Regions from separate parts of the Cedecea sp. NFIX57 genome, predicted to be linked through region 1. Evidence: predicted binding sites of a transcription regulator. Region 1 holds the regulator's gene; the other holds the start of a gene.
The links. The regulator CRP, encoded in region 1, controls carbon source genes, mostly activating them, when cyclic AMP is high. The targets are predictions, from matches to a motif close to ATGTGANNNNNNTCACAT.

Region 1 (7,779 bases):
ATTACCTGCAGCAGGCCGCCCTGCCAGAAAGGTACCGGAGACGGCGGCGCCGCATCCGTCTCTAATCGCTCGTATTTCGCGGTGCCAATTTTCCAGGCCAGCCACAAAAGGTAAACGCTCCCGGCAATCTTCAGGATAAGGTGCAGAGCAGGGTAAAGCAGGATTAAGCTACCCACGCCAAAGGCAACAAGCACTAAAATGCACTGCATTCCGAGCATGATGCCAATCATCAGCGGCAGGCTGCGGAAGAAACCGTAATTCGCCCCGGATGCGGTAAGTAGCGTATTATTAGGGCCAGGTGTGATGGCGGCGACCCAGAGAAAGCCCAGCATCGAAAGAAAAAGCGTTAAGTCCATGAATTGGGTGCTCCACACCCGAAGAATAATTAGCGAACTAAACGAAACTAACAGTGTGATATGGCCAGTACAAGTCCTTTAGAATTGAATATTCATCATGATGAAGGTGACGATTTCCGCCCGATGCGCGGACTCAGTAACCCGCATCTGCAAACCATGATCCCACGTTTGATTCGTCGTCGAATCAATTTCAAACCCCACTGGCAGCGGCTGGACATGCCGGACGGAGATTTTGTCGATCTTGCGTGGAGCGAAGATCCGCAAACCGCCCTGCACAAACCGCGTCTGGTGGTGTTTCACGGGCTGGAAGGCAGCCTCCACAGCCCCTACGCCCATGGCATGATAGAAGCGGCGAAAAAACGCGGCTGGCTGGGCGTGGTGATGCATTTTCGCGGCTGCAGTGGCGTGCCAAATCGCAAAGAACGCATTTACCACTCCGGCGAAACGGAAGACGGCACTTACTTCCTCGAATGGTTGAATCAGCGTTACGGTGAAGTCCCCACCGCCGCCGTTGGTTTTTCGCTGGGTGGGAATATGCTCGCCTGCCTGATGGCAAAACAGGGCGCAGCCTGCACCCTGAAAGCCGGCGTGATTGTTTCCGCCCCGTTGATGCTCGAGCAGTGTTGCTACCACATGGAACAGGGCTTCTCCCGCGTTTATCAGCATTACCTGCTGAACCTGCTGAAGAAAAATGCCGCCCGCAAGCTGAAGAGCTACCCAGGCTCGCTGCCTATCGACCTGCGCAAGCTGAAAAGCCTGCGCCGCATTCGCGAGTTCGATGACTTAATTACCTCGAAGATCCATGGCTTTGCCGACGCGCTGGACTACTATCGCCAGTGCAGCGCCATGCCGCTTTTGCCGGAAATCGCCGCTCCGACGCTGATTATCCATGCCAAAGACGACCCGTTCATGGATCACCACGTCATCCCGGACCGTGAAACGCTACCGCCCAATATCCAGTATCAGCTCACGACTTATGGCGGCCACGTTGGCTTTGTTGGCGGCACTCTGCTGCGCCCACAAATGTGGCTTGAGCAGCGTATTCCCGACTGGCTAACCCGTTTCCTGGACCATTGAAATGATCATCCCCTGGCAAGATCTCGACCCCGAAACGCTCGACAATTTGATTGAATCTTTTGTATTACGGGAAGGCACAGATTATGGTGAGCAGGAGCGCTCGCTGACGCAAAAAGTCGCCGACGTGAAGCGCCAGTTACAAAGCGGCGAGGCCGTGCTGGTTTGGTCTGAACTCCATGAAACGGTGAACATTATGCCGCGCGGGCAGTTTCGCGGCTGACCGCTAACTGGCAGGGTGATCTATACTGGCTGAAAAGTATAACAAGCAGATACAGCTCTCTTTTCCGATCCCTCACGGAGTTTTCACCCTATGTCAGCCAAACACCCGGTTATTGCGGTCACAGGTTCCAGCGGCGCCGGAACGACAACCACCAGCCTCGCTTTTCGCAAAATTTTCCAGCAGCTCAACCTGCGCGCCGCCGAAGTTGAAGGCGACAGTTTCCACCGTTATACCCGTCCGGAAATGGACATGGCTATCCGCAAGGCACGGGATGCCGGCCGCCATATTAGTTACTTTGGGCCAGAAGCCAACGATTTCGGGCTATTGGAACAAACCTTTATCGAGTACGGCCAGACCGGCAAAGGGCAATCGCGTAAATACCTGCATACCTACGATGAAGCCGTGCCGTGGAATCAGGTACCGGGAACGTTTACCCCCTGGCAGCCGCTCCCGGAGCCCACTGACGTCCTGTTTTATGAAGGTCTTCACGGCGGCGTGGTCACCCCTCAGCATAACGTCGCCGACTGCGTCGATTTATTGGTAGGCGTGGTGCCCATCGTTAACCTGGAATGGATCCAGAAACTGGTGCGCGACACCAGCGAGCGTGGGCATTCGCGGGAAGCGGTGATGGATTCCGTTGTGCGCTCCATGGATGATTACATCAACTTCATTACCCCACAATTCTCACGTACCCATATCAACTTCCAGCGCGTTCCGACGGTGGATACTTCTAACCCGTTTGCCGCCCGGGCCATTCCGTCGCTGGACGAAAGCTTCGTGGTCATTCACTTCCGCGGGCTGGACGACATCGACTTCCCTTATTTGCTGGCGATGTTGCAGGGGTCGTTTATCTCCCACATTAATACATTGGTGGTGCCGGGAGGGAAAATGGGGCTGGCGATGGAGCTGATCATGGCCCCGTTGGTGCAGAGGCTGGCGGAAGGCAGGAAAATTGCCTGATGGCGTAAGGGCGGTTTGTACACCGCCCTTTTCTACTTATGCTTCAATAAGTTCGTAGCTGTGGCTAATCTCTGCGGCTTTCTCCAGCATCAACGTCACCGAGCAATATTTCTCTGCAGTCAGCTCAACGGCGCGGGCAACCGCACTTTCTTTCAGCTCTTTACCACTCACAACAAAATGCAGATGGATGTGGGTAAACAGGCGTGGCGCTTCTTCACGACGTTCGGAAGTCAGTTTCACCTCACAATCCGTCACCTCATGACGGCCTTTTTGCAGAATCGACACCACGTCAATTGAGCTACAACCACCCGCGGCCATCAGCAGCATTTCCATCGGACTTGGCGCTTTATCCCCGGAGTTGCCGTCCATCAGAATTTGGTGGCCAGAAGCGGATTCACCGAGGAAAGTCATGCCTTCCACCCATTTAACTCTTGCCTGCATTTTACTTACTCCCGTTGAGAAAATATTCTTTCAGATTACGCGTCTACGTGAAAACTGGCAACGTAAGGCGATCCAGGTCATGCTGAAACGAGACAATACAAGACACTTACCAAAAGCTATGCTAAAACAATCCGGATGCTGCTGCGATACAGAGACGTTTATGCCGTAAGCAGAGGAAACGACTAATTACAGGCCGCAGGGTTAACCTGCCCGCCAGCTCCCAGGGCTTGGGAAAATTTCACGATTGCAACGCCAGACAAGAGGTTTCACGTCTTGTCTTTGGTAGCCAGTTTATAACAGAGGATAACCGCGCATGGTGCTTGGCAAACCGCAAACAGACCCGACTCTCGAATGGTTCTTGTCTCATTGCCACATTCATAAGTATCCGTCGAAGAGCACGCTGATTCACCAGGGTGAAAAGGCGGAGACGCTGTACTACATCGTCAAAGGCTCCGTAGCTGTTCTGATTAAAGATGAAGAAGGCAAGGAGATGATCCTTTCTTATCTGAATCAGGGTGATTTCATTGGTGAATTAGGTTTATTCGAAGAAGGTCAGGAGCGTAGCGCCTGGGTTCGTGCCAAGACCGCCTGTGAAGTAGCTGAAATTTCCTATAAAAAATTCCGTCAGCTGATTCAGGTCAACCCGGACATCCTGATGCGCCTTTCTTCCCAGATGGCACGCCGCCTGCAGGTCACCTCTGAGAAAGTCGGCAACCTCGCGTTCCTCGACGTGACCGGCCGTATCGCTCAGACGTTGCTTAACCTGGCTAAACAGCCGGATGCCATGACCCACCCGGACGGGATGCAAATCAAAATCACCCGCCAGGAAATCGGTCAGATCGTGGGCTGCTCCCGCGAAACCGTTGGCCGTATTCTGAAAATGCTGGAAGATCAGAACCTCATTTCCGCCCACGGTAAAACGATTGTCGTTTACGGCACACGTTAATTAGCCCTTATAAAGGCGTGTGGCTTCGGTAACACGCCTTTTTTGTCTCTACAATTCAGGCTATGTGGAAGAGATTAATTTACCACCCGGAAGTTAACTACGCGCTGAGGCAAACGCTGGTGCTGTGTCTTCCCGTGGCTATCGGCCTACTGCTTGGCAGCCTGCAAAACGGCCTGCTCTTCTCGTTAGTTCCCGCCTGCTGCAACATTGCCGGGCTGGACACACCGCACAAACGCTTCTTCAAACGTTTGATTATCGGCGGCAGCCTGTTCGCCCTCAGCAGCCTTATCCTGCAGCTTCTGCTGCTTTATACCCACATCCCGCTGCCGGCGATATTGATCGTCATGGCTCTGCTGCTCGGCGTCACGGCGGAAATCAGCTCACTTCACGCACGCCTGCTGCCCGCGTCGCTGATCGCCGCTATTTTTACGCTCAGCATGGCCGGGAATATGCCGATCTGGAAACCCATGGTGCTCTATATCTTCGGCACCATCTGGTACGGCGCCTTCAACTGGTTTTGGTTCCGGCTATGGCGTGAACAGCCGCTCAGAGAGTCGCTCAGCCTGTTGTATCGCCAGCTTGCAGATTACTGCGAAGCAAAATACAGCCTGCTAACCCAGCACACCGATCCGGAAAAGGCGCTGCCGCCGCTGCTTGCCCGCCAGCAAAAAGCCGTCGACCTGATAACCACCTGTTATCAGCAGTTGCATATGCTGTCCGCCAACCAGCAAAACGGCTACAAGCGCCTGTTACGTGCTTTCCAGGTCGCGCTGGATTTGCAGGAGCACATTTCGGTTAGCCTGCATCAGCCGGAAGAGGTTCAGAAGCTGGTCGAGCAGAGCCATGCGGAAGCCGTGATCCGCTGGAATGCCCAAACCATCGCCGCGCGCCTGCGCGTGCTGGCAGACGATATTCTTTATCACCGCTACCCAACGCGTTTTACCATGGACAAGCAAATCGACGCGCTGGAAAAAATCGCCCGCCAGAACCCGGACAATCCTGTGGGGCAGTTCTGCCATTACCACTTCAGCCGCATTGCCCGGGTACTGAAAACCCAGCGGCCGCTGTACGTGAGGGATTTAATGGAGGACAGGGAACGCCGTTTACCGTTTTTCCCGGCCCTGAAAAGCTATCTCTCGTTCAAATCCTCCGCTTTGCGCAGCTCCGCACGTTTAGGCGTGATGCTGACCATTGCCAGCCTGCTGGGCTCCTTCTTACACTTGCCAAAGCCGTATTGGATCCTGATGACGGTGATGTTCGTGACGCAAAACGGCTATGGTGCAACGCGGGTGCGCATCGTTCACAGGGCGGCAGGCACCATGGCAGGGCTGTGTATAGCGGGTATCACCCTGCACTTCCACGTCCCGGACAGCTACACCCTGCTGGCGATGTTAATGATTACGCTGGTGAGCTACCTGTTTATCCGCAAAAGCTACGGCTGGGCCACCATCGGTTTCACCGTCACGGCGGTATATACCCTGCAGCTCATCACCCTCAGCGCCGAGAGTTACATCATTCCCCGGCTCATAGACACCCTGCTCGGCTGCCTGATTGCCTTTGGCGGCATGATCTGGCTCTGGCCACAGTGGCAAACCGGCCTGCTGCGCCAGAACGCCCACGACGCATTGGAGGCGGATCAGGACGCTATTCGGCTGATATTAAGCAACGATCCGGAGCCCACCCCGCTGGCCTGGCAGCGTATGCGGGTCAACCAGGCGCACAACGCGCTGTTCAACTCGCTCAATCAGGCGATGCAAGAGCCAGGATTTAACTCTCACTACCTGGCAGACATGAAACTCTGGGTGACGCACAGCCAGTTCATCGTCGAGCATATCAACGCCATGACCACACTGGCGCGCGAGCACAACATGCTGACGCCGGACCTGGCGCAAAAGTATCTGCAGTCTTGTGAAATTGGGTTACAGCGCTGCCAGCAAAGGCTGGAGTATGACGGGCCTGGGGGGTCGAACGACGCCAATATTCTGGAACCGGATACGCTGCCCACGGGGCCGTTAAGCACCATGGAGCAGCATTTACAGCGGATTATTGGCCATCTGAACACCATGCATACCATCTCATCGGTAGCCTGGCGCCAGCGGCCTCATCATGGGATCTGGCTGAGCCGCCGCCTGCGGCGCTCGGGTTAGTTTTACCCCGCCACCACGTGGGCAACGGCTTTGGCGAAGCGCTGCATCCCTTCCTGGATATCCGCGTCCTCGACAATAAGCGAAGGCGCGAAGCGCATAACATCCGGCCCGGCGTTCAACACCATCACACCTTCTGTCGCGCCCGCATAGAGAAACTCGCGGGCGCGCCCTTTGTACTTCTCGTTAAGCTCTGCGCCAATCAACAGTCCCATGCCGCGAATGTCGCTGAACAGATCAAACTGTGCGTTTATCTTTTGCAGTTGCTCGACGAAAAGCTGACGTTTGGCTGCTACGCCTTTAAGGACTTCTGGCGTGTTGATGATATCGAAAGCCGCCCCGGCCACCGCACACGCCAGCGGGTTACCGCCGTAGGTCGAGCCGTGACTGCCGACGTGGAACGCGGAGGCAATTTCATTGGTTGTCAGCATCGCGCTCACCGGGAAACCGCCGCCCAGGGCTTTGGCGCTGGTCAAAATATCCGGTGTGACGCCGTAGTTGATATAAGCGAAAAGCTCGCCCGTGCGGCCCATACCGGACTGCACTTCATCAAAGACCAACAGTGCCTGGTGCTCATCACACAAATCGCGCAGCCCCTGCAGGAATTCTGGCGTTGCGGCGGTCACTCCGCCCTCGCCCTGAATTGGCTCCACCACCACCGCGCAGGTATGATCGTCCATTACCGCTTTCACTGCAGCAAGGTCGTTATACGGCACATGGATAATATCGGCAGGCTTCGGGCCGAAGCCGTCGGAGTATTTAGCCTGTCCCCCCACGGAAACGGTGAACAGCGAACGCCCGTGAAACGCATTGTAGAAGGCGATGATTTTGCTTTTGTACGGGCTGTGGCGGGTCGAAGCATAATAGCGGGCCAGCTTAAAGGCCGTTTCGTTGGCTTCCGTACCGGAGTTCATGAACACAACGCGCTCGGCAAAAGTGGCATCAATCAGCTTACGGGCAAGCTTCAGGGCAGGCTCATTAGTAAAAACGTTGCTGGTGTGCCACAGAGTTTCGCCCTGGGTTTTCAGCGCCTCCACCAGCGCGGGGTGGCAATGCCCCAGCGCGGTCACGGCGATACCTCCGGCAAAGTCTACGTATTCCTTCCCGGCGGAATCCCACACGCGGCTGCCTTTTCCTTTCACTGGAATAAATTCTGCTGGTGCATAAATCGGCAGAATCACTTCATCGAAGGTTGCCCGCGTAACCGCTGATTGTTCAGTTCCCATTTATTCCCCACCCGTTTTTATGCGTTAGACATGAATGAAAATATAATCACGAAATATGCATAAAAAACCAAATGCAGGCAAGTGACAATTCACCTCTGGAGGAAATTCGCCAGCAGCGCATGCCCCTGTTCACTGAGAATACTTTCCGGGTGGAACTGCACGCCTTCCAGATCCAGCGAACGGTGACGGATACCCATGATTTCCTGTTTATCCGTCCTGGCCGTGACCTCAAAACAGTCAGGCAGAGTATCGGGATCAATGAGCAGCGAATGATAGCGCGTCACCGTCAGCGGATTATTCAGCCCACGGAACACGCCGCTACCGTTGTGGCTGATGGCGGACGTCTTACCATGCATTACCTGCTCTGCCCGCACAATACTCGCGCCAAACGCCTGTGCGATAGCCTGAT
Region 2 (7,779 bases), on a different contig from region 1:
GGGCAGCGGTCCATTCCGGGAACCACAGCTTCGCCAATGGTTCCCCGGCTTTCACGTACTGCTGAGGGGCCCTGACATACAGCGTTTCCACAATGCCGTTAGCGCTGGCCGGGATGATTTGTACGCTACGTTCGTCCAGCGTGACGGTGGCAAAAGCGGCGAACGGCACGCTCAGAGCCTTGCGCTCAACGGCGGCTGTCTTAATGCCCAGGTTTTGCTGCTGGCGGTTGCTGACCGTCACGCCGCCGTCGTTGGCCACTTCATCGGCATAGCGCGGGACCAGCGCCATATCCATAAACGGCGATTTCCCCGGCTTGTCGAAGCGCTGCCCCGGCACCATAGGATCGTACCAATAAAGCACTTTGCGGCCGCTTTCCTGCTGGGATTGAGCGTCGACATGCTGGTGAGAGGTTTGCTGCTTCCCGGCGTAATACCCCGCGGCCAGCGCGGCAACAATCGCCCCCGCCAGCAGGGAAAGAGTGAGTGATTTTTTCATTAGTTAACATCCTGAGGCGTAAGGTAGCGGATCGCCGCCCAGTTGGTGGCCACGGCTTTTTCCGCGCTGCTGGCGGTCAGTTCGGTGTCCAGAAGATCCCGGCGAGCGGCCAACAGTTCAGTCAGAGAGGATTGCCCGGCGCGATACTGCGACTCCAGCAGAGACAGGCGCTGACGCTGAAGCGGTAAAGCCTGCTCCTGCTGCCGCTGCCAGACGCTTTGCGCAGCCTGGTAATTCGCCACCAGCGAGTGAACCAGCGCGATACGCTCCCGGCGAGCCAGCGCCAGCTGATCGTTCGCTTCCATCGCCCGGGAAACATCGGCGGAGTAATCTTTATCCTGCCGCTGAGGTTTAAACAGAGGCAGATCGACGGTGAACATCACGCCCGCCATATCGTCATACCCCTCAGCGCGGCGTCCGTAATAAACTTCGATGCCAACGTCAGGTTTAGCCGCAACGGCAGACTGCGCGGACTTAGCGCGAGCCACATCGGCTTCACGGGCAGCTTCAATCACCTCCGGGTGCTGCATCACGCCTTCTTCAAGCACGGCCGGATCGGCCGGTAACCGCTGGTAGCGGGGCAATGTCCCGACCACGCTATCAATCGTCTGCCCGGTCAGTTGCAGAAGCCGGGTCTGCGCCAGGGTGACATCACGCTCGGCAAGCGTGACTTTGTCCTGCATGGTGAGCAACGTCATGCGGATATCCACTACGCCGGAGGCCGGCGAGCTGCCGCTGGCCACGGTGGCTTTCTGAACGCCAATCTGCCGCTCGGTTTCGCTCACCAGCTTACGGGCAGCCGTTAGTACTCGCTCAGATAAAGCAAGATCCAGCCACGCCTGCGCGGTATCGCGCTGCAGATTGGCGCGAATCACCTCCGCTTTCGCCTGGCTACTGGCCGACTGGGCCAGGATAGTGTCCGCTTTGCGATCGCGTTTATCTTCGCTGACGTAGTCCTGCATGATGCCGATACGCTGCATGGTCATGCCGTCGCGGCTAAAGCGGTGGTTATTACTCCCCCCCACCGGCACGTTTTCGATACCAAACTTCAGCTTTGGATCGGGCAATTGCCGGGCAGAATCAGCCATGGCGTTCAGCGCATCGCTCTGATTACGGTTGGCGGACAGCGCCGCAGAATAGTGCTCGGCGGCCAGCAGAGTCTGTTGCAGGCTGAGCTCCGCCGCCTGGGCGGCGGAGACAGACGTAGCCAACAGCACCCCGCCAAGCCAGAGGCTCAGGGTGTGTCGTTTCATGGCAACCTCGGTTAGTTAAGCGGGGTTGCGGAAGATAACTGATACCCGGTCTCATGCTGGGTGAAAGAGAAAGCGATCTTCTCCCCCACCTTTAACGCCGGCAGCGAACCGTCTTTCGGCAAAGCGAACGTCATGGTCATCGCTGGCCAGCCAAGTTCGGCGACGGGATGATGGGCGATAGACACGGTATCGGCGGTGATGGTCTTCACGATGCCTTCGGTTTTGTAGACCTTAGTCGCCGGAGTCGCATCAGAAGACATCGCCATGCCAGACATGTCAGACATCCCCTTCATAGAGGACATATCGTGGGAAGTTTCAGCGGAAAAAGCAGGGAAAGCGGCAACAACAAGCAGCGCACCGGCCGCGGCAGAACGAATAGCGTTAAACATGATTTATCTCCAAAACACAGTCAAAAAGGGAATGGGCAAAGCCCCAAAACATTGACGGTGCTGGAGTTATTCTCTAAAGCGGCAAAAACGAATGGTTGCCGGAGGTCCTGTTGCGGGAGGGGTAACATAAGGGGCGGACTCAACGACTGTTGAACACTGAGGCTCAACCAGTGCAAGGGTATCTGCAACCGGTAACGCCACCAGCGAGCTATGCCCGTTGTCTTTTTGCATCACGTCAGGCACGCAGTGTTTTTCACACAGCGGGTTACTGAGTTTGGCCTGCATTGCCTTGTCAGGCATCTGCATACTTTCAGTATGCGGGGCTGCCATTGGACCCGCGGTCATATCAACCGGGCAATCGTAAGACGCTATCGCCACCTGACTGTTGACAAAAAACCAGCCCAACGCCAACAGCAGCATCAAAAGATGCTTCCTGATAAAGCGCCAGCGGCTTGTCGACCAGAGGGAGGTGTGCAGCATAAAAACCCCGACATAAAAGAGATCGGCAGTATAGGCGGCAGCCTGTCGCGTTATAAAGTTTTTTTTAACTGCTTTACGAAAAACCCATTCGTTAACAATCAAGCAAAATAATCATTGTTTTTACATAACCGATCGTCGGTTACACCGCCAAAATACGCACAATTTTTGTGCCTTATTTTTTATCGGCCACGTCGATAAACGTAATGCAGCTAACAAAAGCTTTGCCTAAAGTTGATCCGTTGCAACGAAAGTTGATGCTCATCAGAAACTCTAAACAGGTTCTGAGGCAAATTCTTAGCCCTTTACAGCCGGCTGTAAAAAATCACTATTTTAATTTTCTGAGAGAAAACCACTTTTAGCCGCAAGCGTAAGGACGCCGAAGAGCGCCTTAGCGTATCAGGGGATAACATGCTTACCATTCTGGAACTTATTATTGGCGTCGTGGTGATTGTGGGCGTTGCCCGCTACATCATCAAAGGCTACTCCGCCACCGGCGTACTGTTCGTCGGCGGGTTGTTGTTACTTATCGTCAGCGCGCTCATGGGGCATAAAGTGTTGCCCGCCAGCGCGGAAAGCACTGGCTACACCGCCACAGACATCTTTGAATACGTCAAAATCCTGCTGATGAGCCGCGGCGGCGATCTTGGCATGATGATCATGATGCTCTGCGGATTTGCCGCCTATATGACCCATATCGGCGCCAACGATGTGGTGGTCAAACTGGCCTCTAAACCGCTGAAGTTCATCAACTCGCCTTACTTACTGATGATCGCCGCCTACTTCGTCGCCTGCCTGATGTCACTGGCCGTTTCGTCAGCAACCGGCCTTGGCGTACTGTTAATGGCGACGCTGTTCCCGGTCATGGTCAACGTCGGCATCAGTCGTGGCGCGGCAGCGGCCATCTGTGCCTCCCCGGCGGCTATTATTCTGGCGCCGACCTCCGGCGACGTCGTGCTGGCCGCTCAGGCCTCTGAAATGTCGCTGGTCGATTTTGCCTTTAAAACAACCATTCCTATCTCCATCGCGGCCATCATCAGCATGGCCATTGCGCACTTCTTCTGGCAGCGCTATCTCGATAAAAAAGAGCACATCAGCCACGAAATGCTGGACGTGAGTGAAATCCAGACTTCTGCGCCCGCTTTCTATGCCATCCTGCCGTTTACGCCTATCGTCGGCGTGTTGATTTTCGACGGCAAATGGGGCCCACAGCTGCATATCATTACCATTCTGGTTATTTGTATTCTGATTGCCGCGCTGATTGAGTTTTTCCGCAGCTTCAACACGCAGCACGTCTTCTCCGGGATGGAAGTTTGCTATCGCGGCATGGCGGACGCCTTTGCCAACGTGGTGATGCTGCTGGTTGCCGCCGGCGTTTTTGCCCAGGGCTTAAGCACCATCGGCTTTATTCAAAGCCTGATCTCCATTGCCACCTCGTTTGGTTCCGCAAGTATTATTCTGATGCTGGTATTGGTGGTACTGACCATGCTGGCGGCAATGACCACCGGCTCCGGTAACGCACCGTTCTATGCTTTTGTCGAGATGATCCCGAAACTGGCGCACTCTTCCGGAATTAACCCGGCTTACCTGACCATTCCGATGCTGCAGGCTTCCAACCTGGGCCGTACCATTTCCCCGGTTTCCGGCGTAGTAGTAGCCGTCGCCGGGATGGCAAAAATCTCGCCTTTCGAAGTGGTGAAGCGCACCTCTGTGCCGGTCGCCGTCGGTCTTATTGTGGTGATTATCGCCACGGAGATTCTGGTTCCTGCTGCCGCGATCGTTCACTAACGGGCAGGCATCATCGTTTCAAGCGCCTGCATCAGGCGCTTTTTTTATGCCTATAATAAGCCCGCCTCCAGGACAGATAAGAGAATAATGATGAATTTCACACCGCGACATTTACTGCTTTGCACACCGCTTTTCCTCAGTCCCGCAGCGTTTGCCGACGCCCTGCAGCCCAGCCAGTACGGGGATTTTGATCGCTACGTGCTGGCGCTCTCCTGGCAAACCGGCTTCTGTCAGAGCATGCACGACCGCAATCGCAACGAACCCGCGGAGTGTAAAGCCCAGCAGGAACAGGCGGATAAAAGCGCCTTTCTGACCGTTCACGGCCTCTGGCCAGGTCTGCCAAAATCTGTCGCTTCACGCGGTGTCGATGAGAAACGCTGGATGCGTTACGGTTGCGCCACTCGCCCGGTACCGAATATGGCCGAAGCAAGAGCTTCAAACAAATGCGCCGCACCAGACACCGGGCTTTCCGTTGAAATGGCCTCAAAGCTGGCCGGCGTGATGCCCGGCGCCGGGGGGCAATCCTGCCTGGAGCGCTACGAATACGCCAAGCATGGCGTTTGTTTTGGCTTTAACCCCGACGATTACTTCGGCACGATGGTGCGCCTGAACGGGGAAGTGAAACACAGCGCCTTTGGCCAGTTCCTTGCTCAGAATTACGGCCAGACCGTGACGCGTAAGGCGTTTAACAAAGCCGTGAAGCAAACCTGGGGTAGCGATGCAGTGGATGCCATTAAGCTAACCTGTGACGGTAATCCCGCCTACCTCACGGAAATGCAGATCTCCCTGTTGGCAGACAAGATTAACCAGCCGCTGCAAAGCGCCTCCTTTGCCCCGCAAAAACACCCGGGAAACTGCGGGAAGAGTTTCCGTCTGGACGCAGTTGGCTACTGACAGGATAAATACTGAAGTCAAAAATTAATCGCATCACTATTTGTTCCGGTTTTTTGATTATAGCCTTCAGGTAACGGACCTGGAGGTGACCATGAACAGAACAAAACGGTATTTACTGCAGCTGAAGGCGCAGTTCGAGCGTGAAGGCAGCCAGCAAAAACTGCTGGGATTTATCTGGCTCTCGCCGCAGCAGCGCTATGAAATCCTCAAAGAGCTCTTGTTGCCGATAGCGGAACACCCTGCTCGTTAAAATAATCGGGCCCCGTACAGCACGGTGGCCCGCGCTTTATTCCGTTTACTGACGATATAAGTCAGACGCATGTCAGATTTTTTCCAGCCAAACAATTCTCCCGCTCACCTTTCGCGCTGATTATTTTGATTGTTTGAACTTCGTCCCAAAATGTTAACAAACATTACAGAGTTCATTTACAGGCAGCCTGATGTTACCGATATCATGTTACCGGTATCAGCATCACCCAATAACACGCTTTTGGTGCATTCATCTGAGAATTTGCCACTGGGGAAATAAAATGACCGAAATAACAACAAGTTTAGGCGCAGGAACCCTGCTGGGTATCGCCGCCTGCTCCGTCGTGCTTCTGCTCGTATTGATCATGCGCTTTCGCGTACATGCCTTCCTGGCGCTGACCCTGGTCAGCGTCATTGTGGCTCTCGTCACCGGCGTGCCGTTCGACAAAATTGTGCCCACGATTCTGGGTGGCTTCGGCAGTACCCTGGCAGGCGTCGCGTTATTGGTTGGATTAGGCGCCATGATCGGCCGCCTGTTGGAAATTTCCGGCGGGGCAAAAGTGCTGGCGGACACCCTGGTCGGCACCTTTGGTGCTCACCGGGCGCCTTTTGCCCTCGGCGTCGCGTCACTGCTGTTTGGCTTCCCAATCTTCTTTGACGCGGGCCTGGTGGTCATGCTGCCGATCATCTTCAGCGTAGCTAAGCAATTCGGCGGTTCAACCCTGAAATATGCGCTCCCGGCGGCCGGTGCTTTCGCAGTGATGCATGCGCTTCTGCCGCCGCATCCAGGCCCGGTGGCGGCCAGCGAACTGCTGGGCGCAAACATCGGCCTGTTGGTTGTTGTGGGGCTGATTATTGCTATCCCGACCTGGTATATCGGGGCCTATCTCTTCGGGCTGTATGCCGGGAAGAAATTCGATATTCCTCTGCCGAGTTCTTTCCTCGGCAAAATTGAAGTGGATGAAAATCATCAGCCGCCGTCATTCGGCATGGTGATGACGATTTTACTGATGCCGCTGGTGCTGATTTTCCTCGATACCGGCCTCAACACCGCCACGGTGCTCGGCTGGGTCAGCGCCGACAATACGCTGGTGAACTTCTTACGCATGCTGGGCAAAACGCCTATTGCGCTGCTGATCACCGTCTTTTTTGCCCTGATGGTCTTCAGCGGCAAACATAGCCGCCAACATCTTGAAAAAGTTTGTGACGGCGCGCTGGGCCCGATTTGCGGCATTATCCTCGTGACCGGCGCAGGCGGTATGTTCGGCGGCGTTCTGCGCGCAAGCGGCATTGGTGACGCGCTGGCTGGCGTACTCTCAGACACAGGCATGCCGGTTATTGTTGCCGCCTTTGTTATCTCGACTGCGCTCCGCGTCGCGCAGGGGTCAGCAACTGTTGCCCTGACCACCACCGCCGCGCTGGTCTCACCGATGGTTGAAGCAACCACGGGCCTCAGCCAGTTTGATCTGTGCTTTATCGTTATCGCGATTGCCGGGGGCGCTACCGTCCTCTCTCACGTGAATGACTCCGGCTTCTGGCTGGTGGGGCGTTTCCTGGAAATGGATGAGAAAACGACGCTGAAAACCTGGACCGTGATGGAAACGCTGATCGGCACCATCGCCTTCCTGTTGGCGGCGCTGGGGAGTGTGATTCTGTAAGGGACTCGGGGGAAGTCAAAATGTGACTGATCTCGCTTTCAACTCCAGGCTAAGCTCAGTATCATCGGTCTTACGTGAACAACCCTCGCCGGTTTCGGTGGGGGTTTTTCTTTGTACGATTTCAGCACATGAGTGCCCTGTTTTTTACACGGAGAGAACTATGTCCAGACCTGCCATCATCATTAACGAACTAGACGCCGAACGCCTTGACCGCCTGCTGGAACAGCCGCAGTACGCCAAAGCCCCGGTGGCAGAGGCGCTTAACGCCGAACTGGATCGCGCGGAGATGTGCAGCCCGGAAAAAATGCCACCGGATGTGGTGTCCATGAACAGTCGTGTAGAGTTTCGCGATTTAAGCACTCAGGAAGTCCACGTGCGCACGCTGGTTTACCCGGCAAATCTCACCGACAGCGATAACCAACTTTCTGTTATGGCCCCGGTCGGTGCCGCACTGCTCGGCCTGAGGGTTGGCGATAGCATCAACTGGACGTTACCCAACGGCAGCCAGACTCATCTGGAAGTTTTGGCGCTGCAATACCAACCGGAAGCCGCCGGCGAATTCCACCGTTAATTTT

Region 2: the regulator CRP is predicted to act here: its motif matches at 5,679-5,696, upstream of B9Y90_RS10335 (GntP family permease).

The regions. Positions count from the first base shown of each region.
Region 1 is NZ_FXAS01000003.1:12,526-20,304, forward strand. It holds gene B9Y90_RS02735 (LysE family translocator) at 1-356, opposite strand, end outside; gene B9Y90_RS02740 (hydrolase) at 417-1,433, shown strand; gene B9Y90_RS02745 (YheU family protein) at 1,435-1,653, shown strand; gene B9Y90_RS02750 (phosphoribulokinase) at 1,744-2,613, shown strand; gene B9Y90_RS02755 (OsmC family protein) at 2,650-3,054, opposite strand; gene crp (cAMP-activated global transcriptional regulator CRP) at 3,368-4,000, shown strand; gene B9Y90_RS02765 (YccS/YhfK family putative transporter) at 4,063-6,147, shown strand; gene argD (bifunctional acetylornithine/succinyldiaminopimelate transaminase) at 6,150-7,370, opposite strand; gene pabA (aminodeoxychorismate synthase component 2) at 7,460-7,779, opposite strand, start outside.
Region 2 is NZ_FXAS01000010.1:19,346-27,124, reverse strand. It holds gene B9Y90_RS10370 (efflux RND transporter periplasmic adaptor subunit) at 1-496, opposite strand, end outside; gene B9Y90_RS10365 (TolC family protein) at 496-1,749, opposite strand; gene B9Y90_RS10360 (copper-binding protein) at 1,761-2,138, opposite strand; gene B9Y90_RS10355 (hypothetical protein) at 2,205-2,720, opposite strand; gene dcuC (anaerobic C4-dicarboxylate transporter DcuC) at 3,027-4,403, shown strand; gene rna (ribonuclease I) at 4,491-5,297, shown strand; gene B9Y90_RS26915 (hypothetical protein) at 5,389-5,547, shown strand; gene B9Y90_RS10335 (GntP family permease) at 5,828-7,204, shown strand; gene rnk (nucleoside diphosphate kinase regulator) at 7,365-7,775, shown strand.